Regions from separate parts of the Trichococcus shcherbakoviae genome, predicted to be linked through region 1. Evidence: predicted binding sites of a transcription regulator. Region 1 holds the regulator's gene; each other region holds the start of a gene.

Region 1 (10,831 bases):
GGCACCGGAGCGGGTGTTCCTTCCACCAGCAGAAATCTTTCCAGCATTGCATTGAAATTGCTGGATGAACGCAATGCCATCTGGCTTTTTGACTGCGGGGAGGGGACACAGCAACGTGTGCTAAAAACAACGATCCGGCCCAGAAAAGTCGAAAAAATCTTCATCACCCATCTGCATGGGGATCATATATTCGGCTTGCCCGGGTTCTTGAGCAGCAGGGCTTTCCAAGGCGGAAATACGCCTTTGAACATCTATGGCCCTGTGGGAATCAAGGAATTTGTGCTGACCAGTCTGCGCATATCCCAGTCCCACCTGCGCTATCCGATCTTCTTTCATGAAATAACTGAAGATGGCGTAGTGTTTGAAGACGAGCAATTCCGCGTGAGTTGCGCAAAACTGAATCACGGCATCGTTTCCTACGGGTACCGTGTCGAAGAGGCCGACTATCCAGGCGAATTGCAGGCCGATAAGCTAAAAGAAATGAATGTTCCCGCGGGACCTCTCTACGGAAAGCTTAAAAATGGGGAGACCGTTGTTTTGCCTGACGGGAGAACCATCAATGGGCTGGATTTTATCGGAAAAACAACTAAAGGACGTGTCGTAACGATTTTGGGCGACACAAGAAGAACCAAAAATACTGTCGTTTTGGCAAAAAATGCCGATGTGCTGGTCCACGAGAGCACCTTCGGGAAGGAAGACCAAGCGATTGCGTCGGATTATTTCCATTCGACCTGCATCGATGCAGCCAACGTGGCCAAAGAAGCAAACGTGAACCAACTTTATTTGACCCACATCAGCGCGCGTTACCTCAACGGCAATGCGCATCAGTTGCAGCGGGATGCCCGCAAAGTCTTTTCTGACACGAAACTCGTCAACGATTATGATGAATTCGAAATAGCGCTGACGAAATGATCGCCGGCAGCTTGCTCACTAGAGAATCCTTTCGGGGATAAGTGCTTCAAGTTGACTACGCAGCAGCAAAAAGATGATAATAAGAGTGGGAAATATCAAAATGAGTGGGGCGATTATAATGAAAAATCAGTGGAGATTAGTAGCGGGCATTATTTTGATCATCATCATTGTGTTGTTTGCCGTTTTCAATGTCGATTCTGTGCCAGTCAATTTTGGTTTCGCTGTTGTGGATGGACCTCTTATCATCGTCATTCTGGTTTCTCTCCTGATGGGATCGCTCATCACCTTGTTGGTTGCGACAGGCAGTGCAACTAAGAAGAACAAAGAATTTAAACAAATGCGCGCTGAAATCGACACAAAAGGGAAAGAAATCCAAAAAGCAGTCGATGCGACGAAAGTCGGGTATGAACAACAACTCGCCGAACTGCGGACGGAATTGACTCAGAAAGACAGCAAAATCAATTCGCTTGAAGAAGAATTGATCAAGAAGTTTACAGGGGCAAACCCGAATCAGCCAAGCAGTATTTGAAGAAAAAAAGTGGCAGATCTAACCTGATCGGCCACTTCCAGTTCAAAAGAAAAGACTAGAACGAGTTCAGCTTCTAGTCTTTTTTGGATTAGTGGGAGCCTCGGTGCGCCTGTATAGTTTATATAGTTAGGAGTCGATAAGTTGTTATCTTCAAAGATGAATTGGAAATTACACAAATCAGAAATTGATGACTCTGTAAGCAAGGAAATCAGTCAAGCTACTGGGTTATCAGAAAAATTCGTCATGCTTTGCATGCAGCGAGGTTTAGAAACAAAAGAACAGATCAAAGCTTTCATTGATGGGGCCGAAATGGAATTCCATGATCCGTATCTGCTGCACGATATGGATAAAGCGGTACATCGCTTGACTGAAGCTATTGAAGCTGGAGAAGAAATCGTCGTCTATGGGGATTATGATGCGGATGGCATCACAAGCACCAGCATTCTTGTGGAGACGATCGAAGTCTTGGGCGGCAATGTCGGCTATTATTTGCCGAACCGCTTCACGGACGGTTATGGCCCAAATGCGACGGCATTCAAGAAATTGATCGAGAACGGAGCGCAGTTGATCCTGACTTGCGATAACGGGGTTTCCGGCCACGAGCCGATAGCGATGGCAAAAAAAATGGGCGTGGATGTCATTATTTCCGACCATCACGAATTGCCCGATGACTTGCCTGATGCATATGCCATCATCCACCCGAAACATCCTGCCGGATCCTATCCTTTCCCGGATCTTTCTGGAGCTGGCGTAGCCTTGAAAATTGCGGCGGCTCTTCTGGGCGAAATGCCTTACGAATCGCTTGATCTAGCCGCTATCGGTACCGTTGCGGATCTGGTCAGTTTGACAGGCGAAAACCGTTGGATCGTAAAACATGGACTGCAAGTCATGAAACAAACGCAGCGGCTCGGGTTGGCTGCATTGATGGAAGCCGCGGGAATAGACGCGGCTAATTTGGACGAGGAAAGCATCGGTTTCATCATCGGTCCGCGATTGAATGCTGTCGGTCGGTTGGAAGATGCGGGCCCGGGAGCTGAACTGATGCTGTCTTTCGACGAAGTAAAAATAGCTGAACTGGTTGCTTACATACAGGAAAAGAATGTCGAGAGACAGGGGATTGTCCAATCCATCCATGAAGAAGCCAGCGCCGAACTGGCAAAGAATGAAAGCATGCCGGATGTTGTCGTGTTGGGGAGCAAGAATTGGCACGAGGGCGTTCTTGGGATCGTGGCAAGCAAGTTGGTCGAAGAATTCGGACGCCCGGCAATCTTATTCCGCATCAACGAAAAAACCGGCATCGCGAAAGGGTCGGCACGCAGCACGGAAGCGTTGGATATCTACAGTGCGTTGACCGATTCAAAGGACCTTCTCGCGAAGTTCGGAGGGCATAAAATGGCAGCAGGCATGAGCCTTCCCGCTGCCGATTTGTCCGCCTTCACTGAAAAGATAAACAGCTACGCGGCTGATTATCACGATGCGATCGTGTTGGGCGAATCCATTTACATAGATGCCATACTGCCGCTTGCCGATGTCACGCTGCCGTTTTTGAAGGAATTGGAATTGCTTAAACCTTATGGGACCGATAATCCAAAGCCTATATTCGGCTTCCAAAATGTACCTTTGACGGACATCAGACAGATTGGTGCCGACAACAAGCATCTGAAGTTCAAACTCAAGGACAAAAACCTCTTTCTGGACGTGATCGGCTTCAACAAGGGGAGCATCAGCAACCACTTGAACGAAGCGGATGTCGTTTCCCTCATCGGGGAGCTTTCGATCAACGTTTGGCGGGATAGCGCGAAACCGCAACTGCAGCTGAAGGACATCAAAAACAAACATGTCCAGTTTTTCGACAAAAGGAGTTCCGTCATCCACGATTCGGTATTGGCTGTGGAAGATGCCTTGTATCTGTTTTCGACTTCCGGCATCATGAAACAATTTTATGAGCGCATCCCGAACAGTTCGAACGCCGCGTTGCTCACTGACAATACAGCGGACGCCTTGCAGGATGTCAGCGCCAGCAACCTGGTGCTTTTCGAGTGTCCTTTGAAGATGAATTTGCTGGCTGATCTTTTGAAGAGCAATAAGTTCGAAAATGTGTATGTCGTCTCTCATGAATCGAACAGCGTTTATGCTGATGGAATCCCTCCGAAAGACCAGTTTGCAAAGTTTTACCAATATATCCGTTCACATAAGGATATCGATGTGAGAAATCGGTTAGATGCCTTGGCAGAATACTTAAAAATCAAAAAAAATCTTGCCATTTTTATGATTCAAGTGTTTTTGGAGGCGGGATTTGTTACAATAGACAATGGTTTCATCAATGAGGTCAAAAACCCTGTCAAAAGGGCTTTGAACGACACTCAAGTATACAAAGATCGCCTGCAGAAAATGGAAGCTGAGAAGGTATTCATCTACAGCCCGTTTTCGCAGTTGACGAAATGGTTGAATGAACAGATGATGGTACAATAATTAGGAGGAACACAAAATGGATTTGAAACAATATATTGCTGATGTCAAAGATTTCCCGGAACAAGGCATCATTTTCCGCGATATTTCACCCTTGATGGCGAACGGAGAAGCTTACCGCTATTCAATCAAAGAGATCGTGAAATATGCCCAAGATTTGAATGTCGATAAAGTAGTCGGACCTGAAGCGCGTGGTTTCATGGTCGGTTGCCCAGTCGCTGTGGAATTAGGCTGCGGATTCGCAATGGCCCGCAAAAAAGGCAAATTGCCGCGCGAAACGGTGGAAGTTTCCTACGGACTAGAATACGGAAAAGCAACGCTGCAATTGCATCAAGATGCCATCCTTCCTGGAGATAAAGTGCTGGTTTGCGATGACTTGTTGGCAACTGGCGGCACTACAGCCGCAACCATCGAATTGGTGGAAAAATTAGGCGGAGAAGTCGTCGGTTTGGCATTCCTGATCGAGTTGTTGGATTTAAAGGGCCGTGACCTGATCCAAGGGTATGACATCTTCACGCTGATGGAATACTAAGAACAACAAACAATCCGAAAATGAATAGACGCGCAAAAAGGCTGCCAGTAGTTGGCAGCCTTTTTGCAACAATCGGGGACTATCCGTTAAATAATGTGGTTCCGGTACAGACCGACTACTTTCCCCAGAATGATGACGGAATCCAGGATGATCGGATCCATGCTCGCATTTTCTGGTTGCAGACGATAGTAGTTGTTTTCTTTGTAGAATCGTTTGCAGGTCGCTTCATCATCGTCCGTCATGGCTATGACGATATCGCCGTTTTCAGCCGTGGCTTGTTTTCTGATGATGACTGAGTCGCCATCGAATATGCCTGCGTCGATCATGCTTTCTCCGCGGATCTTCAGCATAAACAAACTTCCGGAAGCGGATTTCAGATCCGGCGGAACCGGGAAATAATCGGTTGCTTCTTCGACAGCCAAGATGGGAGCTCCAGCTGTGACGGTACCCAACAACGGCATTTTATCCGACATGATCCCGAGTTTGTCCAGACCTGCTTGGGTCAGTTCGATCGCACGTGGTTTTGTAGGGTCGCGTTGGATGAAGCCATTTTTTTCAAGCCGCGACAGGTGGCCATGCACTGTGGATGTTGAGGACAGTTTTACTGCATTCCCAATTTCCCTAACGGTCGGCGGATAGCCTTTTTCTTGGACTTCTTCATAAATGTATTGAAGCACTTCAATTTGGCGTGAATCTTTATTTTTAACCATGAGATCATCATCTCCGTAATCCTAATTTTATAAGTTTAGGATACCATTAATCATCCAAAAAATCAAACAGATGTTCGCATATTCTTGGGGATTACGCAAGAATATGCTCAAAATTCTCCCGAAACCGGCAACAGCTGAAGCGTTTTCGAAAAATCGCTAAATTTATGCGTGATTGCTATTTCTTTTTCTCATAATCTTTAGTACAATTAACGAATGAATGCTTTGGAAAGGGGGATGAATACGTGTCAACAACAGCATGGGTAATGATGGTCATTTTAGGAATAGTAATAGGCGCGGTTGGCGGATTTTTCCTTGCAAGACGTTATATGGTAAAATATTTTGAAGAAAATCCACCGATCAATGAAGAAATGTTGCGCTCTATGATGATGCAGATGGGTCAAAAACCATCCGAAAGAAAAGTAAAACAGATCATGGCTTCTATGAAAGCACAATCAACAAAGAAAAAGAAATAGACTAATGAAATAATATACAAAATGTGGATCTCTACGGTTCCACATTTTTATTTTGTCCGGATACAGGTAAGAAGGGAGTAATATACGTGAGTATTTTCAAAAAATTGAGTTGGTTTTTCCGTCAAGAATGGAAATCTTATTTTGTGGGCGTCTTTTTCCTGATCATTGTGGCTATTCTTCAGGTCGTTTCGCCGCGCGTTGTCGGAATAATCATCGATGAAATTGCCTCAGGGACCTTAACGATGGCTTCTTTGTGGAAGTGGTCGGCAATCATATTGATTGCGGGCATCCTGCAGTACCTTTTCCGTTATATTTGGCGGATGAAGATATGGGGCACTTCGGCAGAGTTGGAAAAGATACTTCGTTCACGATTGTTCAAGCATTTCACCGAAATGGACGCTGTCTTTTTCCAGAAATACAGGACCGGCGATCTGATGGCGCATGCGACGAATGACTTGAATGCGATCAGGATGGTCGCAGGCGCAGGCATCCTGACATTGGCGGATTCGATTTCTTCAGGCGGGATCACGCTTTTCACAATGTTCTTCTTGATCGATTGGCGTTTGACGCTCATCGCCATGATTCCGCTGCCGGCTTTGACGCTGGTGTCGAGGATTCTCGGACAGAAGATGCACAAGCGTTTCCGCAAGGCCCAAGCTGCTTTCTCTAATCTGAATGACAAAACGCAGGAGAGTGTATCCGGCGTGAAGGTCATCAAGACATTCGGCGAAGAAGAAGAGGATATCCATGATTTCGAGGCTATGACGAAGGATGTCGTCGCGAAAAATAAAGCTGTCTACTTGGTCGATGCCTTGTTTGATCCGGCGATCCAACTTATTTTGGGGCTTTCTTTTGCATTGACGATCATCTTTGGTGGCCGTTTTGTCGTGGAGGGCAGCATCAGTATCGGTCAGCTGGTTTCGTTCATCAGTTATATCGGAATGATGGCATGGCCGATGTTGGCAGTGGGCAGATTATTCAATGTGCTGGAACGAGGCAGTGCCAGTTACAGCAGGATCGATGATCTTCTGAAGGAAAAATCAACGATCCAGGAGCAGAAGGATGCTATCCGGACGCCGGTTACAGGCGATTTGGATTTCCAGGTAGCCTCGTTCGGTTACCCGAACAGCGGAGAAATCAGCCTCAAGGATGTCAACTTTCATTTGGAGCGGGGACAAACGTTAGGGATCGTCGGCAGAACCGGATCGGGCAAAAGTACGATTTTCCGTCTGCTGTTGCGTGAGTATGACCAATATGCCGGCAGCATCAACTACAACGGGATCGATATCCGTGATTATTCATTGGATGCATTGCTGAGCGGAATCGGTTACGTTCCCCAAGACAACTTCCTGTTCTCTTCTGACGTCAGGGAAAACATCCGTTTCGCTGATCCATCCATCAGCCAGCAAAAGGTAGAGGAGGCAGCGCTCTTGACTGCCATCCATCAAGATATCCTCGGTTTTCCAGATGGCTATGATACGTTGGTCGGTGAAAGGGGCGTTTCCTTATCCGGTGGACAAAAACAGCGGATAGCGATCGCGCGGGCTTTGGTGACTGAACCGGAACTGCTCATCCTGGATGATTCCTTATCCGCGGTGGACGCGAAGACAGAGGAAGCGATCCTGACGGGGCTTAAGGAAAAGCGAGCCGAGCAGACAACAATCATTGCCGCCCATCGAATCAGCAGCGTGATGCATGCGAATGAGATCATCGTCCTTGATGAAGGGCGCATTGTCGAACGCGGGACGCATTATGAGTTGATGGAACAGGACGGTTGGTACCGCAGGATGTACGAAAAACAACAACTCGAAACCAAATTGGAAGGGGCGGATGAAGCATGAGTGGATCAGTATGGTCTAAGACAATTCCAGTGAAGGAACAACTCCGGGTAATCAAACGCATCTTCCGATTTGCCCATCCTTTCCGCTATAAATTTTTGTTCGCTTTACTTTTCAGTATCGCGTTGTCGTTGGTCAATGTTGTTGCACCGCGCATCATCCAAATTTATATGGATGATTATCTGGCTGTCGGCAATGTCACGACCAACATCAGTGTGCTATTTGCGTTGGTTTATGTAGGAGTCGTCCTGCTGAAGATGTTGGTCACGTATCTGCAGCGTTATATTTTCAGCATGGCGTCTGAACAAACCGTTGAGAATATCCGCAATGCCGTTTTCCGTAAGATCAATCAATTGGGGATGCGCTACTATGACACGACGCCGGCCGGATCGATCGTTTCGCGCGTCACAAATGACACAGAAACCATCAAGGAATTCTGGAATGTATTTTTGGCCTTGGCAGAGGGGATCTTCAGCATCATCACAGTGTTCATCGCTATGTGGACATTGAATAAGCAGATTTCCCTTTTGTTCATCGTTTTTGTCCCGATCATGGCCGGTCTGATTTGGTATTATCAAAAGTACAGCACGCGCGTTTACCGCACGATGCGCGAAAGGCTGAGCCAACTGAACACGAAATTGAATGAATCGATTTCCGGTATGGCAATCATCCAGCAGTTCCGCCAAGAAAAACGTCTGCGCGCGGAATTTGATGCGATCAATGACGACTACAGCAAAGGCCGCGTAGCGATGGTCCAGATGAACGCCTTGATGTTGATGCCGATCGTCAATTTGTTGCAGGCAATTGCGTTGGCGATCGTCCTTTGGCTGTTTGGCTATCAGACGTTAAATGGCGTCGTGGAGCTGGGAGTCATCTATGCGTTCACTACCTACATCCAAAATTTCTTCCGTCCGATGGGGATGATGATGGATAACCTCAGCGCCCTGCAGGACGGCATCGTCTCCAGTTCGCGGGTACTGAGCGTATTGGATAATACCGAATTGGCGCCAAGCCAACCCGAAGATTCGGAATTGGAAATCATCCAAGGCAGGATCGAATTCAAAAACGTTTCCTTCTCTTATGACGGCAAACAGGATGTGCTTAAGGACATCAGCTTTACAGCGAATCCGGGCGAAACGGTCGCGCTGGTAGGACATACAGGCAGCGGTAAAAGTTCGATCATCAATGTCTTGCTGCGTTTTTACGATTTTGAGAAAGGCGATATTCTGATTGATGGGAAATCAATCAAGACGTATCCAATCGATGAGATCCGCTCAAAAATAGGCTTGGTCCTGCAGGACTCCTTCCTATTCTACGGCGACATCTCGCACAATATCCGTTTGATGAGCAAGGATTATACCGACCGCGATGTCGAAGGAGCCGCTGCATTTGTGCATGCCGATTCATTCATCGAGTCGCTGCCGGGAGGCTATCATGCAAAAGTGATCGAACGCGGAGCCAGTTATTCAAGCGGTGAGAGACAATTGATTTCGTTTGCCCGAACCATTTTGCGGGATCCGAAAGTTCTCATCCTCGACGAGGCGACAGCCAATATCGACACTGAAACGGAACTCCTGATCCAAGAAAGCATGCGGAAGATGCGTGAAGGCCGAACGACGATTGCGATCGCGCACAGGCTGTCCACTATTCGCGATGCCCATCTGATCCTGGTGCTGGACAAAGGCCGTGTCATCGAAAGAGGCACACATGAAGAGCTGATAGCCAAACGGGGAACCTATTATGACATGTACATGCTTCAGTCGATGAACGATTGAGCGCGTGTTAAACAACAACAAAAAAACAGCGCCGGGGAAATATTCCGGCGCTGTTTTTTTGATTGTCTTTTGACCCGAAAACGTATGTCAGGCGTTTTATTTTGCTACGTAGACGAAATTCGGATCGATCTCTTGATCCAATTGGCGGAAAGTGGTTCCTAGCAGTTCGTCATAGGCAGCCAGTTCATCTCTGGAAATCCGCTTTTCCTTTGGTAGATATATGGGCTGGCCGAAGCGGACTGTCGCTTTTTTGCGCTTCAGGAGGTCCTTGAATGTGAGTGGACCCTGATAGACAACCGGGAGGATCGGTACGTTGGCCAACTTGGCGATTGATGAAGTACCGCCTTTGATTTCTGCGGAATGTCTCGATCCGGTCGGGAAGATCAGCAGACTGGTTTTGCCTTCCTTCAGGATCGAAACAGGTTGCTTCAGGGCGCTCGGACCCGGATTTTCGCGATTGACAGGGAATGCGTTCAGGTGTGTGAGCAGCCAATTCGTGAATTTCCCCTTGAAGAGCTCTTTCTTTGCCATTGATGAAAATACGTGCGGATACACGCCGAACGAAATGAAAATAGGATCCAGCAGACTTCTGTGTGGTGCTGCAATGATGAAAACTGTGTCTTTCGGAATATACTCTTTATTTTGGATTTCAGTCTTCCCGTTCAGGATACGGAACAGAAATCTCACAATGATGACGACTGTTTTAAAAAACATGACAGGGCTCCTTTTCTTTGGCATTATGCTAATCAGTATGAGATAGTTTGTGGAATATTTCAAGTTAAAAATTCCGTTCCTGCCGCCATCAATGGGGAAGAAGGTATATTTTTCGACGAAATTGCAGTACAATAAAGGATGGAAAGCAAGAAGCAGAGGAAGTGATAGCGTGAAATGGAGTATGCCGGACAAGTTGATACAAGAGGGACGCGAATATGTGAATGAGGATCGCGTGCTATCCGTGCAACCGGATTTCCACAGCCAGGTGTGGCATTGTGAGGTGCTCGGCAGTAAAATGTATCATGTCACCTTAGACGGGACAGCCAGAGAACAGGATGTATGTCAGTGCAAGTATTGGAAAAACCATCAGTACTGCAAACATACGATCGCTGTTGAATTGTATCTGAAGGAGAAATGCGGTACCCGTATTCTGACGGAAAGCAGCGCAGAACAGTTTCAGGTCGATGCGGAAACTGCCGGTCAAGAATTTGTGAATGACTTGACGCAGATTTTCTTCCAAGAAAACAAAGGCGCCCAGAGCCTGAATATCCAAGCAGATTTTCAAGTGCAGTATACACTGCAGGTTCTGCGCATGAAACCAAACAACTTAATGCAAAATACAGGAGAGCATGTATTGGCTCTGTCCTTGCGGGCAGGGGTCGATAAACCTTACATGGTCACCAATATCGAACAATTTACGGAACAATTCATCAAACAAGAAAAATGGGAATACCGTCTCGGTGATGGAATCGATTTCCGGACAGTGAAGATACAGGAAATGGACCAGCCCATCATCTACCGGCTGCATAAACTGCTGGAGGAGCAACCCGCTGCATTGAATAAGCAATTGCTGAATGTCACGGCCAGAAAATTGGATTC
Region 2 (10,831 bases), 1.3 Mb from region 1:
CTTCAATTTTTCTCCTAGTAACATTCCATACGCTCCTTTAAACCCATTTCCTTCATGATAAGGTATATTGCCCCTTTTTACCAGAAATCGATTAGGCACAAATTAGCAGCCAGCAGTTACTATTGGCGCATGCACCTAAAAAGTGCGAAGATCTGACTGCTCCCCATGGATAAATCCAGGGGGTTCCAAGGGCTGTTGGGACGTCACGGACTGTACTGGCGATATTTCCAAAAAAGTGGAGATGTCGTTTTTCTATTTCCGTTCTATTCCCAAAAGCCCTTAGACTTTCTCAACAAGGCGCCCGATGGCACCATTCGCGTTGAAGGCTCACAGCTGAACCTTTTGGTTGCTCTATCCATTTGTTAAGCTAATTGAAAATCTCGCAGTCCGAAATTGCAGGACTGGCGTCCGGTTGATTGGCAGAGCGTCTGGATGCAGGTGTCGTGGTGCGCCATGAAGGTATCAAACGTCGCGCTACATTTTGTGCGGTCAGTCTCGTTGCGTGTCGGTTGGCTGTTTTTCAGGAGGAACGCACTGTACAGATCCCGTTGGACAAGCTGCCCGGCAACAAAGGTCGTACGTTCATCACGTGTCTTTTTGATATACGTATCGTTTACGTGGTTATACTGGCTGGCACGAAATTTAAAGGTATCCACCTCGTAAAGCGCACCCCCTTCTTGGGGTGCTTTTTGCTTCACGATGGCGATCAACATGGCCGGCGCATGATAGCCGATGGACTTGCCATAGCGTTTCTTGCGGTTGAACCGCCCGTTCTTGTTGACGGTCGTTTCTTTAGCCCGCTTCATCAATGCACGGAAATCCATAGCTTCCACATAAACCTGATTACCCAGTGCCAGGATGGCATTGGCGGTTTTGTTGTGAGCTTCTTTTAATGCCACCGCCCGACGACGGTAGAGGTCCTTCAAGCGAAACCTTATTTTCATGTAGTTCTTGCTCCGTACCCAAGTCAACTTGACACCCTGCTTGACGGTACCGTCGACAGTAAAGTTGGCGGGGTTGGTTGCGCGGCGACTCCGGTCCAGTTTTCGTTGCAACAGATGAATCGCGTGGTCATAGGACGCTCCTTCTGGAAATAATTCCTTCAAGATGACGCCGTCATCACCTGCCACCGCCACCGTAGAGGTGCCGATGTCGATGCCCACTTCCGCATTCGGAGCGGGTTGTCGGCGGGGCATCCCCGTATTATTGTTGCGTTTCACTGGTGGAATGCCTTCCAACACTAGTTGCAGGAAGTATTGATCGCCGCCCTTGAACGCCTTGCGTACGATGCGGCAGTATTTCACCCGGTGCAAGGAAAGGGATTCCTGAACGAATAAATCGTTGGCACGCATAGTGACGGGCAGAATCAGCCCGTTCCACTCCAAACGGTCGCCTTTGAAGCGCATGCCTGTAGCGTTCGACTTGCCCTCCAATGATTCCAGCTGGCCGAACTTTTTGAAACGTACCTTTTTGCCTTTGCCATACAGAAGGGAGGACACACTTGTCCAGACCGCAGAAGCGATTTTTTGTGCGGTGAAGCTGTCGATATGCTTCTTGTACGCCTCGCGCATCCGCCCGATGTAAGCATGCAAAGCGTATTCCGTCATACCGAAGGTCTTTTGGATCGTTTGCAATTCCTTGTTGCATGCCGTCACACGATTCTTGTCGTTTGCTTTGATGGACAAGCGGCGTTCTGCCAGCACATCTTGGTATCGATGGTTCTTATACAACTCTGTTAGCTGCGTCTGCGCATGGTACAAGACCTTGTTATACAATTTTTCAGCAATTTTGAAACGCTTATCCAGCACTACTTGTTCATTTTGATGTGTAACAAGTCCCAGCTCTACGACGAATGAAGCTGTTTTGCTTTTAGCCATACGTGTTCCTCCTTTCTTGATGATTGCTTTGCATTTACTGGCGTTGTGAGGTCTTTTGGCTTTGGATGTATTGCTTGATCATTTCAAGCGGTGCCCCACCCACTGTGGAAACGAAATAGCTATTCGACCAAAGAGTGGGTAGCTTCGTCGTCAGTTCCTTAAACTCCTGTCTCAGCACGCGGGAAGAAACTCCCTTGATGCGTTTGACTGCTTTGTGAACCCCGAATTGTGGATCTATATCCAATAGGAGGTGAACGTGGTCTGGCATGATCTCCATTTCCTGAATTTCGACGGATAGACCGGTGCACGTTTCTACAATGAGCTCCTTTAAGCGTGCCGCTACTGGTCCGACAAGGACCTTTCGCCGATATTTTGGACACCAGACAACATGGTAGGTACAAGAATAAGTGATGTTATGATTTGATTTATATTTTTTATTTCCCATACATTGATTATACAGCGAATTCCCACATAACACAACTGAGTGCACGTCTTATATCCCCATAGCTAAAGCAAGGGGCTTTACGACGATCTTTCGGTAAGCCGCTGGGTGCTTTTAAATTCCTCCCATTTAGCCTAAAGTAAAGACATAGATAAAAAATATCTATAAATCACGTTATTATACGGAAAGTACATTTTTCGTATAATAACTAGAAAAAGAAAGTAAGAGGTCCTATGAAGAATATAAAGATTATAAAAGCTATCCTCTCCATTACAGTTTTCCTTTTAGGCGCTTATAGTTTACTCACTAAGAATTTTGCCTACCAGAATCTCAGTATGTTCTGTGCGGGTTTGCTAGTAATCACAATCGGTATTGAAGAAAGTAAGAAAGGTAAAAATCGGGGATGGACTCTCCTTTCTTTTGCCGCAGCCATCATACTAGGACTGGCACTGATTCACTCTACTATTCTATTTTTTACTTCCTGACTTTTGAGCTCCCTTCTGATTTTCTGGATGAAAATACTGTACAGGCATTTGAAGGAATAGATAGACTAAGACTTATCAGTATTCTGATTAGCTATTATTAAAGGAAAAATTCTGTTGAGAGCCCTATGACTCAAACGGCGAAAAAGAGCGAAAAGTCTATGATAAAATGACAGACTTTTGCTCTTTTTTGCATAGCTGACGGTTTAGTCCGGAAAAATGGACTCATGGACCAGAAGCAAGCTCATCATATAAACATATTATTATTTATATATTTTTTGTGATACTATTGTAACAAATATCTTGTTTTTCCATGGATGCAAGGACCGCTTGCTATACTATTTCTTTTTTTCTACTACACTGAATACGAGGAGCACATTGTGATATGAATAATTTGAATGAAAAATTGAAGCAGCTGCGGATTGATGGTAAATTCACCCAACAACAAATAGCCGATCATTTATTCGTCAGCAGACAAGCTGTTTCCAATTGGGAAAACGGGAAAAATATCCCTGACCTCAGCACCATCATTTTACTCAGCAAATTTTATGATATGTCCCTCGATACTTTGTTGAAAGGAGAGAAGGAAGTGATAAAGAGGAAGAAATTTCTAGTGAAGATTAATTTTATAGACGTTGTGCTAATAACTTCTTAAAAATAGAGAGATAGAGGTTTAAACATCATGAATTCTTATAAGCAATTTTGTCAGAACCATCCGTATCTCAATGTCCTAATAAGTTTGTCTATAGCAAGTCTGATAGGAATTGCTGCAGAATATATTATTAATGGGGATTTCATTGGTTCTGGATTCTATACTGCATCATTTTTAACGTTGCTTGCGTTGTTAAGAGTTAGACGTGAACGAAATAATCTTAAACCAAAAGAAAAATCTGACTACGTTGCAGAAGATGAAAAACATAAAATAGATTAGTAAGGAAAGCGGAAACAATAAAAAATTTCGCTTGTTCCTTATTTGGTAATAGGAGGACATCCCGTGAGAATTGCAATTTTTATCATTACCACAGTAAAAAGTATTGTGATTGGTTTGTTGCCGATCCTAATGATTCATACAATGGGCGAAGAGAACTATTCTGAGGGTTTCTATCTGTCCATTTACATCATGAAGTGCATTTTTTCTTTAATCGCAGTTTGGGGAATAAGCGAAGGCCTTGTGACATTGCTGCATTCATTCGATAGCGATGAATAAATCAGTAATCAACTCAATTGCCACTTGGTATTTTTGAAATGTAACGCCTTATTTAAATTTTTTTTGAGAGGAAATCAGATTATGCAATTCCCCCGAAAACAACGGAGTCATGGTGCCATAGACTATCTCAAAAAGAATAAGTACCTTCTTGTCATATTCATTTACTGCATTGTAGCTGCATTATTTTCTTCCCAACTCATTTTTGAGTATGGCGAAACTAAGTTTTATACAGCCTTTTTCCTGGGTGGTTTCCTGCTGATTGTTTTCCTTAAAGTCGTTTCTATAGCAACCTCGTCTAAAAAAGAAAAGTAAAGTGAGGATAACTATGACAGGCATTCTCAATATCAAAATAAAGAATATTTCTAGCGCTCAGAGACGATGGTTTGCAAAAATACGAAGTCTGATTTTAGATAGAAAGGTGATCCATTCATGCAAATTAAATTCGTAAATTTCTCAAAGCTGATGTTTATTCTCTTCATGACGTTAGGCTTCGTGCAATATTTTCTTTCATCCCAATCATATCCTTCTTATACATCCAGAGGTGGATACATTTGGGTTGCTACAATAATTTTATTCTTTTTGATACGGACATTCAAAAACAACTCAGGAAATTATTTACAAAAAATACTCGATTATGCGGTAATTTTGCTTCTTGCTCTTTATTTAATCATCGGAATATTTTAGATGATTTCCCCATAACACTTACAAGACTGACGGAGGGTACAAATGAAAAATACAAATTTCTCATTAAAGGTTTTCTTTATCATTCTTTTTCTTAGTTCTATCATCCTCAGTTTTTTTTCGGATGATTTTTCCTTCCTGCCCAAAGAATTTAACTTTGATAGTATCCTGTACCTCCTCATCCCCGCTCTCGTTTTAAATAGTAATCTTGACGATCACAGGGTAGACTCCAGTAAGACACTTTCAGCAAAGATAATTGATAGTATTTTTATGTCACTGTTCAGTCTTGCTTATGTTTCGTATGTGTTGAATTTGTTTATGCTTTATGCTCAAACGCTCTGATTCAGTAGATAAAGGAGAGGCCATGAAAAAAATCTACTTGTTTATGTATACGGCAGCATTCCTTCTCTTCCTTCTATATTTCGTGGTAATACCTCGCCAACCATTGCCTTTCTCAAATAAAGTCCATCTACTTCTGATATTAAGTAGCGCGGCTATGACATGGGGGGCAATCAAACAAAATAACCGGATCAGTATGTTTTGTGGTATAAGCGTTTTTGCACTTATATGCATGAGTTGGATTGTGCAGATCATGGTTCAGCATTTTTAACATATATAACAGGGAAACTTCCTTTTTGGGGAGCTTCCCTGTTTTTTCATATTTCTTTTATCATTTCCCAAAAATATTTTTCACTGTTCGCTTTACAAAACCAAACACACGTTCGTATAATAGGGACATAGAGATTGGAGACGATTTTTATGTATGAAACGGAATTGATTTTTGATTATGCGAAGGAACCCAGTCGCGATATCCTTTGCATCGACTGCAAATCCTTCTATGCGAGCGTGGAATGCGTGCGGCGCGGGCTGCATCCGCTCGAAACAAAGTTGGTTGTCATGAGCTATCCCTCAGCCGACCCGAAAGAGCGCGGCAGCGGATTGATCTTGGCTTCCTCCCCGGCCGCCAAGAAGGCTTACGGGATCTCGAACATCAGCCGGGCCAGGGACTTGCCCTTCCCCTATCCGCCGGGACTGGTGATTGCGGCGCCGCAGATGCGGTTGTACATGCAGAAAAATACCGAAATCAACACTATCTACAAGAAGTACGCGGACGAAGCCAACCATCACGTCTATTCGATCGACGAGAGTTTTGTCGATATCACCGGTGCCCAGAAACTTTTCGGGAAAAACTCGGCTTACGAAATGGCCAAACTCATCCAGGCTGACGTATTGCAGACGACCGGCATCTACACAACAATCGGCATCGGCGATAACCCGCTGCTGGCTAAGTTGGCGCTCGATAACGCGGCCAAGCATCAGCCGGATATGATCGCTGAATGGCGTTATCCGGATATCCCCGATACCGTCTGGAAGATCCCGGACATGACCGATTTTTGGGGCATCGGCAAACGGACCCAGCTGCGGCTCAACCAGTTGGGCATCTCCTCGATCCATGACTTGGCGCACACCAATTACTATTATTTGAAGAGCAAGCTCGGCGTCATCGGCGCGCAGCTGTATGCTCACAGTTGGGGGATCGACCGCAGCTTTCTGGGGGAAAAAGTCAAAGTCAGCTCAAAATCCATCGGCAATTCACAGGTGCTCAACAAGGATTATGTGGTGCGCTCCGAAATCGAGATCGTCCTGATTGAAATGGCCGACCAGGTGGCGACGCGCCTGCGAAAATCCGGAGCCAAGACCCAGCTTGTGAGTCTGAGCATCGGCTACAGCATCAACTACATCGATCAGCTGGGCAGGACCGGATTCCATCAGCAGCTGAAAATCCCGCCCACCAACGCCTCGAGTGAACTAGTGGCCCATATCCTGATGATTTTTGACCAGCATTACAAAGACCAGTCGATCCGGAACGTCGGCGTAGGTGCCGGAAATCTGATCTACACGGATTTTCTGCAGCTGGACCTGTTTCAGGAGCCTGATGAACAAGTAAACGAGCAAAAGAAGGATCTGATCGTCGATTCGATCCGCAAAAAATACGGATTCCGCTCACTGGTGCGGGCAGTCAGCCTATTGGAAGGCGGCCGTGCGATCGCGCGCAGCTCGTTGGTGGGCGGACACGCGGGCGGCATGTCCGGATTGGAGGAAGGTGAGGAAAATGCTGAAAGAACCAAGAAAAAGGACGGATAAGGTTTTTGAGGACTACAACGACTACCATGACCGCGGCATGATCAAGTGGGTAACGGCCTACGCGATGGATGAACTTGTAAAGTCCATCTCTGCAGGAAAAGCGGAGGCCATGAAGGACATCCCGATCCTCCCTCAACTGAGCCCTACCGAAATCGATGAAACCTTGGCGGTAGCCTTGAAAAAAAATCGCCGGGTATCGATCCAACTGAACCAAAAGGATCGCTTCGGGCGCCAAACAGAGTCCATTGAAGGCTTTTTTAAAGGCTATTGCGGAGAGGATGAAATCCTGATCGGCGAAGCATGGGTTCCGCTCGACCGCATCCGCAATGTGCATATTCTATACCAGGATAAATGGTCAAAAGTGGCGGTGTTCAAACAAAATCAATACTGATCCAAAAGGGAAGCGGCACGCGAACAGCATTGACAGTGCGATTGTTGTCTTTTTTGATGCAAAGGCTTATACTCAAATCAAAAGAGAACGCTTTCTTTTCTCTTGAGAAGGAGGACATTATCATGACTTATACCATCCAGACCAGCGTCCATTCCATTGAAGAGTGTAAAAGGGCTGTAGAGGAACTGCATAAAAAAGGCTATACGAAAGAGCAGATCACCTTGGTGACGAACAATGCAAGCCAAGAAGCCATCTTGGAGAATTGGGACCTTCGCGGTGCGGACAGTGCGATTTTCTCCAGCCATTCGTTGCTGGAAAAGGTCAACAATCTGTTCAACCTAAAGCAATACGAATATTTCCAAAAAAAGACCGGGACTTTCCCCAAAGGCATGGATTTTATTGCGGACCGCATCGCTGCCATTGAAAGCGGCAGCATCGTCATCATTACGAAGGAAGCAGACGAATAACAGTTTTCTGCTCGACTCATCAAGCAGCTCTGTAAACCATGAAAAATGAAAGGACTGATGTGATATGTCAAAATTTGTGGCAGGTTCGTACGCAACCGTCGAAGCTGTGGAAACAGCCGTCAAAGGCTTGCTCGAGAAAGGACACAATGAAACCGATCTCCTGTTGGTGACCAACTCACCGGATAAAAAAGAGCGGTTGGCTAAAAAAACAGGTATTGAAGTCATCAGCGAAACAGGACACGATGAGAATTCCGGCTGGAAGGATCTCGCCCCGCTCTACCCGTCCTTCGATGAGGAGGCCCTTTACGAGCCCTCCCCTCAGCATCCTTATCCGCAGTTGTCACCGGAACAGGAAGAAGAGCAGGAGCGCAAAATGCAGGGCTACTTCTCCGAATTGGAGGAAGGGAATATTTTGATCATCGTAAGCGAGAATTAAAAACTACGGGATAACGAAAAGGCCCAGGATACGTGTTTTAAGTATCCTGGACCTTTTTGCATGCTATGATAAAATTGAACTAAACAATAAAATCTATTTCCTATTCAAAATCTGGATGCAGGAGGAAACAAATGGATGCAGAAAAAGTGAATGTCTATACCCTTTTCGCAGCTTCTTTAATCATGCTGGGCATTACCTTGTTGACGCACGATATCGTGATTTCCATAGTCATTGCCGCAATAGCCTTTCCAGCAATACGAAGCCTGATCAAAAATTACCGCAACAGGAACTGATAGCCTACTACATATGCTCCTCAGCATCCAACAGCCACATTGTCACCACTACCGCATCCCCGCCACCCTTGCCGATTGAATTACGGATTTTGGCATTGACGGACATGATTGCATTTTTATCCCGCAGCGGCATCAGGTTCATCACCCCAAAGTCATAGCCGTCGATGGTTCCCTTGACTTTGATGCTTCCCCACGGTCCATTGATTTGTTTTGTGTCCGGAACTTCAATATGATAGGTCCAAGCACCTTTGCCGGATACATATTTGAGTTCAACTTCTTTGTTATCCACTATTTTCTCTTCCAAAGTCTTTTTCCCCTTCCATTATCAGCGGTGAATATTGAATGAAATTTCGAAATGATTCGATTCAAAAAAGAAGCAGGAGAACCGTTGGACGGTTTTTCCTGCTTCTTTGTATAAGTTATAATAACTTACAGCACATGGCGATACCTACTTATAGCTGCTTCCTTCCGGATCTGACTCAATTCATAAGATCGCCATTGCCATAAGGCCTTTCGGCATTTCTTATCATACCATAGCCAAAAAGAAAAAGCTAGCCTTTATTTTCTTCCTGCATATGTTCGCGGAGATGCTTGCGGCTGTTTTCCTTGCGTTCTTTGCGCAGCGCCCGGAAAAAATCCTGCAGCAGCGTCCGGCATTCTTCCTCCAGTACACCGCGTTCCACCTCGCTCTGATGGTTGAAGCGTTCATCCTGAAGCAGGTTCATCAAAGTGCCCGCCGTCCCGCCTTTCAGGTCGGATGCGCCGTAATAGACTTTCTTGATTCGTGACAACAGGATGGCACCACAGCACATCGGGCATGGCTCCAGCGTCACATAGAGCTCCGCTTCCTCAAGCCGCCAATTTTGTTTGAACGCATTGGCCTGCCGGATCGCAGTCATTTCCGCATGCGTCGTCGCATCATTCGTCACTTCGCGTTCATTGTGCCCGCGCCCGATGATTTCACCCTTCCAGACGATCACCGCTCCGATCGGCACTTCCCCTATGGCCGCAGCTTTTTCCGCCTCCTTGATGGCTTCCCGCATATACTCTTCCTTCAACTCATCCATCTTCCACAACCTCGTCCCTTATTATGGTTCTTCAATCACGTTAAGCAAAACTTCGCTTGCTTGTTTTTTCTTAAGTAAGGCCTCGTGCATCATGATCATAACAAATAAGATAACGCCGAGATAAATGGGGAATAGCGAAACAGTGATATGGTCAGCAATCAAACCGAATACGGGCGGCATCACCAAAATCCCCACATAAGCCGCTGCCATCTGCACACCAATGATCGCTTGAGATCGATCCGCACCGAATAAATCAGGTGTGGAATGGATGATGCACGGATAAATAGGCGCACAACCCAGACCAACCAACATAAGCCCCAGAAGCGCAGTCATTTCACCGAATGGCAGCATCAAGGCCAATACACCTGCCACTATCAAAACTTGCCCCAAACGGATCATGGAGGCATCATTGAACCGCATGGTCAGAAAACCACTGATGGCCCGCCCGACAGTAATCCCGATAAAGAACAGACTCGCAAAACCAGCAGCCGTTTCTGCGGACAAGCCTCTGTGCAGGACAAGGTAGCTACTTGCCCAAAGTGCTGCCGTCTGCTCTAACGCACAGTAGCAGAAGAATGTGATCATGATCTCCTTCGCTCCAGGAATTCTGATGATCTGCTGCAAAGAAAGAGCCTTCCCATTCAATCCCTGCTCCCTGTTTTCTCCTTGCGAAAGAGGAGCACGCTTCTTTTCCCAGTGCGGCAAGCTGAATAAGAGCATGGCTGTCAAAGCGACTTGAATAAACGCGATATAATTGTAGCCCATATTCCAACGATTTCCACCGTTCAAAGCGTATGTCAACACGTACGGCCCCAGCGAGGCTCCGACTCCCCACATGCAGTGCAGCCAGCTCATATGCCTGCTGGAATAATGCAAAGCGACGTAATTGTTCAATGACGCGTCCACTCCACCTGCACCGAGTCCGTACGGGATGGCCCACAAACAAAGCATCCAAAAGGAATGACTCATTGAAAAACCGAATAAAGCAGTTGCCGTCAAGGCCACACTGATTGCGGTCACTTTCCCTGTCCCGAACCTGCGGGTAAGGCGATCACTTTGTAAACTTGAAACTATGGTTCCTGCCGCGATAATCATCGCAATGCCTCCTGCATAAGAAACCGGCACGCTGAATTCACGGTACATCGTCGGCCAAGCAGAACCCAACAACGCATCCGGCAGACCCAAACTGATAAACGCAAAATAAATGATTGCCAAAAGCAAACTGAACATCCTTTATATTTCCTCCCTGTCTATATGAAGCCATTACTATTTTAGCGTAAAAAAGATAATCAGGCATTATGTCTATGTTGAAAATCAATCCTTGCTTAATCATAGCATATTTT
Region 3 (10,831 bases), 410 kb from region 1:
CAAACCTGTACCGAACACAGGTGCATCGATATTCTGCAGTAAATAAGGCAATGCTCCTACAGCATCCGCATGACCATGCGTCAGGAAAATACCTGCTATCTTATTTTTGTTTTCCTCCAGGTACGTGAAATCTGGGATGACAACATCAATTCCCAACAATTCGTTTTCTGGATAGAGCAGACCGCAATCCAATACAAAAATTAAATCGTCCACTTCCACCAAATACATGTTTTTACCGCTTTCTCTCACACCTCCAAGAGAAATTATTCTTACTTTACTCATTGTACCACCTCTTATTTTTCAGCTTTCTATGCTGTTATCTATTTTGATCGTTTGAATGCCTTTCTCCGTATTTTCGTCCCTGAAAATCAGCGCTGCTGCTTTGCCGAACTGCCTTCAGGGTCTACAAGCGAATGCGTTTTCTTCGCATCCGGCTAAACGTGACCGATATCCTCTCTGTTATATTATACATGATTATCGGCAAAATTGTAGCATTTGCTTCAGTTTCTGTTCCGGTTTTCTGAAAGTGCAAAAAAGACCTGCCAAAAGGAACAGACCGGGAACGATGTTTTCACCAAACACCCTTCCCGATCCATCCCTTGACAGGTCCTGTCATATCCGATTCTTCAGTTGACGCGGACTTGCTCATCCGCACTCAAAAATTTTACAGTAGGCCCATTTCGATCATTTTTTCAGCGATCTGCACAGAGTTCCAAGCAGCGCCCTTCAACAGGTTATCCGAAACAACCCACATATGGAACCCATTGTCGACATCCACATCCTTACGGATACGTCCGACAAATGTTTCATTCTTTCCGACTGATTCGCGGGCGGTAGGATAGACTTGATTAGCTGTGTCATCCTGAAGCACAACTCCTGGAGCATCTTTCAGCACTTCCCAGATATCTGCGACAGAAACGTTTTTATCGTCCACTTCAAAATAGACGGATTCCGAGTGTCCGGACATTACAGGGATGCGCACACAGGTTGCAGAGACTTTGATGTCCTTGTCGCCCATGATTTTTTTGGTTTCATTGATCATTTTCCACTCTTCATACGTGTAGCCGCCTTCGCTGAACACATCGATTTGCGGTAAAGCATTGAATGCGATCGGGAAATGCTTCTTATCGCCACCACAAGGCAAGATCTTCGCAACCGGCTCTTCACCGTTCAGGACAGCTTGGGTTTGAGCTTTCAATTCTTCCAAAGCATGCAGGCCAGCTCCGCTTACCGCTTGGTACGTGGAAACGATGACGCGATCCAAACCAAATTTTTCGCGGATCGGTTGCAAAGCCACAACCATCTGAATAGTGGAGCAGTTTGGATTAGCGATCAGCCCTTTGTGTTTGCGCAAGTCTTCCGGATTCACTTCAGGAACAACCAATGGCGTTTCCGGATCCATACGAAAAGCACTCGTATTGTCGATGACGATGGCTCCAGCTTTGATCGCTGCAGGGGAGAATTGTTTCGTGATGCCGCCCCCAGCGCTGAATAAGGCAATATCGATGCCTTCAAATGAGTCATCAGTCGTTTCTTCAATCTGCAGTTCCTGTCCTCGGAAAGTCTTCACTTTGCCTACAGACCGTTTAGAAGCCAACAGCTTCAAACTTTTTATCGGAAAAGAAGCCTTCTCCAACAAGCCCAGCATTTTTTCTCCAACAGCACCCGTAGCACCTACAATGGCAACATTATACTCTTTCATCATTGATCCCTCACTCATTCATTTTCTGTACTATCTATTTTTTAGGATTTGGATATCCTTCACTTAAGCATTTTACCATACTTTATTAGAATTTTTTAATCTATTTTTTAATTATCAAAAAAAACATTCCACGCAGAAACCCCGCCTGGGCTCTCTGTTTGGAATGCTGAATGTTGACTATTTTGTTGTTTCCGATGATTTCGCGGATTTTCTGGATGCAATAAATCAACTAGGTTTCTTAATCCAAATGGACTCTTCCATCTTCCTGCAGAATCGATTCGATTTTTTTCTGGATTTCTTCCCTGCTGTGCACATTCGCGTTTTCGCATTCGAATGCTTCGTCCCCACAAATCATGCACGTTCTCGGTTCATAGCCTATTTCCATTCGCTGCACCTCGATCATTTTGCCTTCTTCCAGATAAAACACGCTGATCGTGAATAGCTGGCCGAGCAAACTGCCGTCTTCTATCATGATGGCTGCTTGCTTCACGGTGGTCGGATAGGTATCGACGACAACAAAGTATTCCGGGCCTGTATCCAAATCCATCAATTTTTCATAGGTGACTTTCCATTTATTTGTTTGGATCGCATTTTTGACTTCTTGGATGCCGATTTCAGAAATCTGCCTTACGATGGCATTATACTTGACGGGTCCAGGAATATTGCATTTAAGGGAAATCAACGTCTGGTTTGCGTTCGTCTTGCTGATTTCTTCTTCAAAAAAGGCACGTTGTTCCCTTGAGGCCAACACTTCCTTGAGCGTCGGCATTTGACCTTGTGAGAAAATAGATTCTGACGCCATTGCACTCATCCTTTACTGTTTTATTTTGTTCTCTGATAATACCATTATTTGTAATAAAAGCTTACATGGAAGCTTCGCGATAGCCACAATTTTAATATAAAAGAGTCTTGGAGGCGAAATTGGAGCCATTATTTGACTTTACTGGAGATTGCACACAAGGGAATGATGAGGTCACAAGAACATTTAAAGCGCTTACATTAACACGGACGATATAATCAGAGAATATATCCAGAAAATGTAGCCGTAAAAATTTGTTTCTCTTTACACTATAATAACGCTTTTATGGAAAAAATTCATTGATTTAATATTAAAATCTATTATTAATCAATATTACTCTATTTGTCAGGATTCTTAGAATAATTTTGACAAGCTTTCTTACGGGCACTGACCTTAAATACTGTCAGCAAAAAGAACAGGCATCGCCTTTTTGTGAAGGTTATGCCTGTTCTTTGCGGAAAGTATTATTCTGTTATAAGCAGATTATTTTTCTTCCTTAGTCAATAGTGCTTTACGGGAAAGATTGATTCTGCCTTGTCTATCGACTTCGATGACCTTGACTTTGACTTTGTCGCCGATGGCTAGGACGTCTTCGACTTCTTTGACACGTTCGTTGGCCAATTCGGAAATATGGACCATGCCGTCTTTGCCTTTTGTGATTCCGACGAATGCGCCGAATTTTTCGATGCGTTTTACAGTGCCCTCGTAGATTTCGCCGACCTTCACTTCATGCGTCAACTCTTCGATGATTTGTTTAGCGCGGGCAATCATCGCAGTATCAGCTGAAGCGATGCTCACGTTACCGTCTTGGTCGATGTCGATCTTCACGCCGGTTTCTTCGATGATGCTGTTGATCGTATCTCCGCCCTTACCGATGACGACTTTGATCTTATCAGGTTTGATTTGCATCATTTCGATCTTCGGAGCATATTGAGACAACTCTTCGCGAGGCGCTGCAATTGTGCTTGTCAGCTCAGCAAGGATTTCCATCCGCGCTTTTTTCGCTTGCATCAAGGCTTCAGTCAGGATTTGTTCTGTGATTCCTTGGATTTTGATGTCCATCTGCAAGGCAGTGATGCCTTCGCTTGTTCCGGCAACTTTGAAGTCCATGTCGCCCAGGTGGTCTTCAAGTCCTTGGATGTCAGTCAAGACTGTGTAGTTTTCGCCTTCCATCACTAAGCCCATCGCGATACCCGCTACTGGCGCTTTGATCGGTACACCGGCATCCATCATTGCCAACGTGCTGGCGCAGATGCTTGCTTGTGAAGAGGACCCATTGGATTCCAATACTTCCGAAACCAAACGGATTGTGTATGGGAACTCGGCTTCAGTCGGGATGACTTGTTTCAATGCGCGTTCACCCAAAGCACCATGGCCGATTTCGCGGCGTCCAGGGCTTCCTGCTCTTCCGGTGCTGCCGACCGAGAATTGCGGGAAATTGTAATGGTGGATGAATCGTTTGCTGTCTACCAGACCCAGGCCATCGATGATCTGATGTTCGCCCAGCGGAGCCAATGTACAAGTGGACAACGCTTGCGTCTGTCCACGCGTGAACAAGCCGGAACCGTGCACGCGCGGCAATAAACCGACTTCTGAAGCCAACGAACGAATCTCGTCGATTTTACGGCCATCAGGACGGATTTTATCGACTGTGATCAAACGGCGCACTTCGTCTTTTTCCATGTCTTCCACGATTTGGCGGACTTCTTTGGAGATTTTTGCAAAGTTGGCGTCATCCAGATACTTTTCGTTGAAGAACACGATTGCTTCAGCTTTCACATCTTCAATAGCGGCTTCACGAGCCAATTTCTCTTCTGTCATGATCGCTGCCGTCATTTTTTCGCCATAAGCAGCGGTAACTTCGGCTACAAGTTCAGGATTCAAAGATAAAAGTTTGACTGTCATTTTTTCCTTGCCGACTTCAGCTACAATTTTATCTTGGAAATCGCATAATTCTTGGATCGCTTTGTGGCCGAACATCAATGCTCCAAGCATATCTTCTTCATTAACCATTGCAGCACTGCTCTCAACCATGTTGATGGCAATTCTTGAACCAGCAACGGTCAATTCGATATCGGATGCTTCATTCTGTGGAGCGGTAGGATTCAATACATATTCGCCATCCACGCGGCCTACATTGACTCCAGCGATCGGTCCGTAGAACGGAATGTCGGAAATCGCCAATGCCAACGAGGAACCGAACATAGCAGCCATTTCAGGCGCGCAATCCTGTTCAACTGACATGACAACGTTTGTGATCTGTACTTCGTTACGGAATCCTTCAGGGAACATCGGGCGGATCGGACGGTCGATCAAACGCGCCGTCAACGTTGCATTTTCACTTGGGCGGCCTTCACGCTTGATGAATCCTCCAGGTATTTTACCGACTGAATACATTTTTTCTTCATAGTTCACAGTCAATGGGAAGAAATCGGTATCTTTTGGTTCTCTTGAACCTACAGCAGCCGTCAGCACAACGGTATCTCCGTATCTCACCAATACCGCACCATTGGCTTGCTTAGCCAATTGGCCGATTTCGACTTGCAGCAAACGACCTGCCCAGTCCATTTGGAACACTTTTTTTTCTGACATGTTATCATTCTCCTTTTGCGATGCTTCCCATCTACCAACTACTAAACAAATGTCAACCTACTGATGACTATAAGCTCACATTTGTATAGTAGCGGTCTGTAGAGCGGGAGCCTCATTCCATTATAGCTGATTGCTCAGCATTTTTGCACTCATTGTCCGAAAAATCCCAAAAAATAAGCGAGATTCACAGTGGAATCTCGCTTCATATATCTTAGCCACGAAATTAACGACGTAAGCCTAATTTTTGGATTAGTTCACGGTAGCGGGGAACGTCTTTGTTACGCAAGTAAGCCAACAAATTACGACGGTGTCCAACTTTTTTCATTAAGCCACGGTAAGAATGGTGGTCTTTTTTATGAACGCGTGCGTGCTCGTTCAAGTGGTTGATTTCATATGTAAGAACTGCGATTTGCACTTCAGGGGATCCAGTATCTCCTTCGTGAATAGCGTATTCTTTGATGATTTCATTTTTAAGTTCTTTTGAAATTGCCATTTTTTTCACCTCTTTCATAAAGTTACCTTTAACTGAGTAAAACGTTGGTGATTCGTTTAACCAAGTTGAAGGTCGTATATATAATACATGGAACAGTTTAACGTAATTCCTTACCGATTGCAAGTGAAAATCACTTTTTTATAAACCTTTGTATTCGGCTTTCAGCTCCAATACCATGTCACGGATTTCTGCCGCTTTTTCAAAATTGAGGGCTTTGGCGGCTTCCCTCATTTCCCTATCCAGTTGATCGAGCGCTTCGCGGCGTTGTTCCATCGTCATCGCCTTATAGACGCTCAAAATGCTGACATCCCCTTCTGCATCTTCTGGCGTGTGCGAGATGCTGATGCGGTCACGGACTTCTTTGATGATCGTTTTCGGCGTGATGCCATGCTTAATGTTGTAGGCTTCCTGCGTCGCACGTCGCCTGTTCGTTTCATTTATGGCCCGCTCCATGGAATCTGTTATGCGGTCTGCATACATGATGACTTTCCCGTTCTCATTGCGGGCAGCCCGGCCGATCGTCTGGACAAGCGAGCGTTCGCTCCTCAGGAAGCCTTCTTTGTCGGCATCCAAGATGGCAACAAGGGAAACCTCGGGAACATCCAACCCCTCCCGCAAAAGATTGATGCCGATCAATACATCAAATTCTCCCAATCTGAGCTTGCGGATGATTTCCGCGCGCTCCATCGTTTTGATTTCACTGTGCAGATAATTGACTTTGATGCCAACTTCCTTCAGATAATCGGTCAAATCTTCCGACATCTTCTTCGTCAGCGTAGTGATGAATACCCGTTCATTGCGTTCGACGCGCAAATTGATTTCACTGATCAGATCATCGATCTGGCCTTTGATCGGACGCACTTCCACAATCGGATCCAACAAGCCGGTCGGACGGATGATCTGTTGGGAAACATAAGGGCTTTGTTCATATTCGTATGGTCCCGGTGTCGCTGAAATATAAAGGATCTGGTTGACCCGTTCCTCGAATTCCTTCAACATCAACGGGCGATTATCCAAGGTGCTCGGCAGACGGAAGCCGTATGCCACCAGCTGTTCTTTCCGTGAACGGTCTCCGTTGTACATGCCGCGTATTTGCGACATCGTGATGTGCGACTCGTCGATGACTGTCAAATAATCATCCGGGAAAAAATCAAGCAGCGTGTATGGTGGCTCTCCAGGAGCGCGTCCATCCATGTGCCTGGAATAGTTTTCGATTCCGTTGCAGTATCCCATTTCCATCAACATTTCCATGTCGTAGTTGGTGCGCTGTTCCAAGCGTTGGGCTTCCAGCAGTTTGTTTTCTTCACGCAGCACTTTGAGGCGATCCTTCAATTCTGCCCGGATCATATCGACTGCATGCAAAGTCTTTTCTTCATTAGCCACGAAGTGAGTGGCCGGAAAAATGGGGAAATGTTCGACGTCGTTCTTGATTTCTCCGGTCAACACATCGACTTCCCTGATCCGATCGATTTCATCCCCAAAAAATTCGACACGGATCGCCTCGTTGTCGCGGGATGCCAGAAAAATTTCGACCACATCCCCGCGCACACGGAAAGAACCGCGCCTAAAATCGATATCATTGCGTTCAAACTGCATTTCCACCAACCTGCGCAGCAGTTCATTCCGCTCCATCTCCATCCCTTGCCGCAAAGATAAGGTATGCTCTTTATAGTCCAAGGGATTCACCAGACCATAGATGCAGGATACGGAAGCCACAACAATAACGTCACGCCTTTCCAGCAAGGAACTGGTTGCGGAATGACGCAGTTTGTCGATTTCATCATTTACGCTGGATTCTTTCTCTATATAAGTGTCACTGGAGGGAACATACGCTTCGGGTTGATAATAGTCATAGTAACTCACAAAATATTCGACGGCATTGTTCGGGAAAAATTCCTTCAATTCGCCATACAATTGCCCAGCCAACGTTTTGTTGTGTGCAATGACAAGCGTCGGCTTGTTTACTTGCTGGATGACGTTTGCTACCGTGAAAGTCTTGCCGGTCCCGGTCGCGCCCAACAAGGTCTGCGCCCGTCTTCCCAGATTCAAGCCGTCGACGAGCTCTTTGATGGCTTCCGGCTGATCACCACTTGGCTGGTATGGAGAAACTAATTCAAATTGATCTTTCATCTGGATGATTCACCTCTTCACTTACTTTTAAAACTATTTTACCACCCAAACATACTTTCGTACACTTTGGAGCTTTTGGCATGGCCTTACACGATTTTGACCCAACAATTTCAAATAAAGCATCCCGGAATTCCGGGCAGCAGTGATTAAAAAGGGAATCTCTTTCATTTTTTATTGCACAACCCTCGAAAATTATGTATAATATGGCATGTTGGCAAAACAGCCTAATAGTTATAGAAATAAGGAAAGAGGGGTGAACCCAATGCCAAATATCGATTCAGCAATCAAACGTGTTCGCACTAGCGAAAAAGCTAACCTAAAAAACAACGCTCAAAAGAGTGCTATGCGTTCAGCTATCAAGAAATTTGAAGCTGCAGTAGCAGAAGGCGCTGAAAATAGCGAAGAATTATTAAAGGCAGCAGTTAAATCTATCGATTCAGCAGCTTCTAAAAACTTAATTCATCAAAACAAAGCGTCTCGCGACATTTCTCGTTTAACTAAAAAATTAGCAAAATAATTTTTTGATTTAAGAGACTTCAAAACGTAAGGCCGAAGACAGACCAGTTCAACTGGTCTGTCTTCGGCCTTTTTCGTATGTAAAGTAATTTGTATAACTTATCAAACTAAGAAGCGTATCACCGCAGGTGTTAAACTGATTTGCAACTTATTTCACGCATCCAAAATGATGTCCAGCTTCACGGGTAAGCCCTTCGGAAATTAGATAAATCGTACCTATTGCGCTCTACGATGCTCAGTTGCATGGGAGTCTTAGGGATTCATCCCTTAGAGTCCCAGTACAAGGTGACCGTAGGGAACGTTGCATGGCACGATTTCCTAAATTTCTTTCAGGCCTGAGCGAACCCGTTCCGCTTTTCTGATCGTTTCACTGTTTGGGCATTGCGTTTGCGTAGCGGATCAGAAACAGCTCAAATTGTATGTCCTTCAGCCCCTGCCCTGTCTTCATGTTGTATTCCGTCTCGACCAATCCCTGAAAAGCATCCGCCAAGACCTTTTCGGAAAGGTTCCTCACTTGTTGGAAAGCAAGTTTGACACGATAAGGATGGATCTTCAATACTTTGGTGATGTCGGTTTGTTGATACCCATTTTTTGAGAGTAGCTTCACTTGCAGCAAGAGCCGGAATTGCCCTAAAAGGATGGCGTTGATTTTGATCGGTTCCTCTTTTTGGAGCAACAGATCCCGGTAAATCTGGATGGCCAGATACGTGTTCTTGTTCAGAACCTGCGTCACCAATTCAAAAATATTTTGTTCCAGATTTCGCGGGATCAAGTCGATCACCATCTGTTTTGTGAGTTTCTTGTCTTCAGATCCGGCGAGAAACAGCTTAGGCAACTCTCTCATTCCCCGGGACAGCTGATTTTCGATCCGCTCGTAAAATAACTCGAGTACGTCGCGGTCCATCTGATAGCCTTCATTTTTTATCATATCCCCCAAAAATTTGCGGGCTTCTTTTTCCGCTAAAGGAGAAACATCCACAGTGACGGCCTTCTTAGCCAAGAGTTTCGATATTTTTTTTCTGCTGTCCAATTTTTCGTAAGGCGCAAAAATAGCCAGAATTGTTGAGGGCGAAGGGTTCTCGAGATAACTCTCCAGCCAACCAAGATCATGCTCCAGCCCATTTTTGGGTTTTTCGGCCGTCAAAAACAGCGGGTTTTCGATGATGACCAAACGTCTTTCCCCAAAAAAAGGCAGCGACTCCGCATCTTCAAGAGCCCGATCCACCAACGTCCCATCCATATTGAATATGCCGACATTCAAATCCTTGTCGGCTTCGTCAACCACCGTACGCAGCAACAGCTGCTTCGCTTCTTCTATAAAAAAATCTTCTTTGCCCAAAAATAAATAGACCGCCTGAAGCTGACCTTTTTTTATTTTGGACATCTCCGTTGTATAATTCACGTTTGGACCACCATTCATCATTTTTATTTTTTGTTCTCCAAAATGGTTCGCCATTCTGTTTCTTCTGACCCATACAAAAAGTGGATAGCGCCCTGTCGATCCGTACGAAATATAGGGATATTCCGCAATTCCAGACGTTCCAGTATTTGCGCATCCGGATGTCCATACCGGTTCTGTTTTCCAGCCGATATCAAGGCCAATTCAGGTTGGACATGATCCAAGAAACCTTCCGAACTGGATGTTGCGCTGCCGTGATGACCTATTTTCAGGACATCGGTCTTCAGATCAGGATAAGTCCGCATCAGCACCTCTTCACCTTCTTCTCCGAGATCGCCTGTGAACAACCAATCCAAACCGCCTATGCTGGTTTGGATGACCAATGAATCCTCATTTCCGCCTTCACCCGGCGCTAAAGGTGCCAGGATGTGAAAAACAAAATCGGCATCAATCTCTAGATCGACCTTGCCCAATAAAGGGAAGAGACCCACTTGATGCTGGCTTTGCAGTTCAAGGAGCACTGCGGCGAAAGCCGCATTCCCCTCCGCTCCTTTAGGGAAATAAACCGCATCGATCGGCAACCCTTCGGCTAGTTCCCGCAACGAACCGACATGATCCTGATCGGCATGTGTCAGAAAGACCCTGTCCAATTTTTTCACGCCTTCCGCTTTTATTATCGACACAAGCTTTTCGCCGGCGGTGGTCGCTGTTTCCCGGACTTGCCAAGCTTCCCTTTCAAAAGTGATCACGCCTCCCGTGTCAATCAGCACGGCACTACGATGAAAGGGCGTTATGATCAGAATGGCATCCCCCTGCCCCACATCAAGCATGACGACTTTTCCGGAAGCCGTCAGCTGGTGGGCGAAGGAAAACAGTCCGACAGCAGCCATCAGGAAACAGAGCACACGGATATCCCTTTGTGCCTTTTCAACGCTCAGCAAGAGCAACACCAAGGCGATCCAGACCAGCGCAAAATAAAAGGCAGGCGGTCTCCCTGTGACGAGTGACGCAAAATCCAAATCCGCAGCTGCTCCAGCGAAGGTTTCCAACAGGGTGAGCAAGTTGTCGGAAACGGCGCAAAGCACCCCCAGAAACGGGGCTTCCGGAAAAAAAAGCACCGCGAAGAACAACAACCAAAACAGCGGAAAAAGCAGCCAGGAAAAGAAGAAGGAAAAGATCACATTCACAAAGATTCCAAGC

The links. The regulator LexA, encoded in region 1, represses DNA repair genes until DNA is damaged. The targets are predictions, from matches to a motif close to CNAACANNTGTTNG.
Region 2: the regulator LexA is predicted to act here: its motif matches at 5,401-5,414, upstream of ACKPBX_RS07225 (Y-family DNA polymerase).
Region 3: the regulator LexA is predicted to act here: its motif matches at 7,763-7,776, upstream of uvrB (excinuclease ABC subunit UvrB).

The regions. Positions count from the first base shown of each region.
Region 1 is NZ_OY762653.1:242,203-253,033, reverse strand. It holds gene rnz (ribonuclease Z) at 1-912, shown strand, start outside; gene ACKPBX_RS01055 (lipopolysaccharide assembly protein LapA domain-containing protein) at 1,031-1,441, shown strand; gene recJ (single-stranded-DNA-specific exonuclease RecJ) at 1,583-3,913, shown strand; gene ACKPBX_RS01045 (adenine phosphoribosyltransferase) at 3,930-4,442, shown strand; gene lexA (transcriptional repressor LexA) at 4,529-5,152, opposite strand; gene ACKPBX_RS01035 (YneF family protein) at 5,395-5,625, shown strand; gene ACKPBX_RS01030 (ABC transporter ATP-binding protein) at 5,712-7,466, shown strand; gene ACKPBX_RS01025 (ABC transporter ATP-binding protein) at 7,463-9,238, shown strand; gene ACKPBX_RS01020 (lysophospholipid acyltransferase family protein) at 9,335-9,952, opposite strand; gene ACKPBX_RS01015 (DEAD/DEAH box helicase) at 10,122-10,831, shown strand, end outside.
Region 2 is NZ_OY762653.1:1,499,949-1,510,779, forward strand. It holds gene ACKPBX_RS07190 (helix-turn-helix domain-containing protein) at 1-24, opposite strand, end outside; gene ACKPBX_RS07195 (transposase) at 363-1,877, opposite strand; gene tnpA (IS200/IS605 family transposase) at 1,912-2,322, opposite strand; gene ACKPBX_RS07205 (hypothetical protein) at 2,553-2,804, shown strand; gene ACKPBX_RS07210 (helix-turn-helix domain-containing protein) at 3,187-3,456, shown strand; gene ACKPBX_RS07215 (hypothetical protein) at 3,484-3,732, shown strand; gene ACKPBX_RS07220 (hypothetical protein) at 3,796-4,008, shown strand; gene ACKPBX_RS07225 (Y-family DNA polymerase) at 5,449-6,834, shown strand; gene ACKPBX_RS07230 (hypothetical protein) at 6,803-7,225, shown strand; gene ACKPBX_RS07235 (general stress protein) at 7,348-7,692, shown strand; gene ACKPBX_RS07240 (general stress protein) at 7,757-8,128, shown strand; gene ACKPBX_RS07245 (hypothetical protein) at 8,260-8,421, shown strand; gene ACKPBX_RS07250 (DUF1905 domain-containing protein) at 8,429-8,725, opposite strand; RNA gene ffs (signal recognition particle sRNA small type) at 8,845-8,931, opposite strand; gene tadA (tRNA adenosine(34) deaminase TadA) at 8,973-9,488, opposite strand; gene ACKPBX_RS07265 (MFS transporter) at 9,510-10,718, opposite strand.
Region 3 is NZ_OY762653.1:2,756,191-2,767,021, reverse strand. It holds gene ACKPBX_RS13095 (ribonuclease J) at 1-282, opposite strand, end outside; gene ACKPBX_RS13090 (aspartate-semialdehyde dehydrogenase) at 665-1,705, opposite strand; gene citX (citrate lyase holo-[acyl-carrier protein] synthase) at 1,941-2,504, opposite strand; gene pnp (polyribonucleotide nucleotidyltransferase) at 2,985-5,093, opposite strand; gene rpsO (30S ribosomal protein S15) at 5,317-5,586, opposite strand; gene uvrB (excinuclease ABC subunit UvrB) at 5,725-7,716, opposite strand; gene rpsT (30S ribosomal protein S20) at 7,979-8,233, shown strand; gene holA (DNA polymerase III subunit delta) at 8,600-9,634, opposite strand; gene ACKPBX_RS13055 (DNA internalization-related competence protein ComEC/Rec2) at 9,658-10,831, opposite strand, start outside.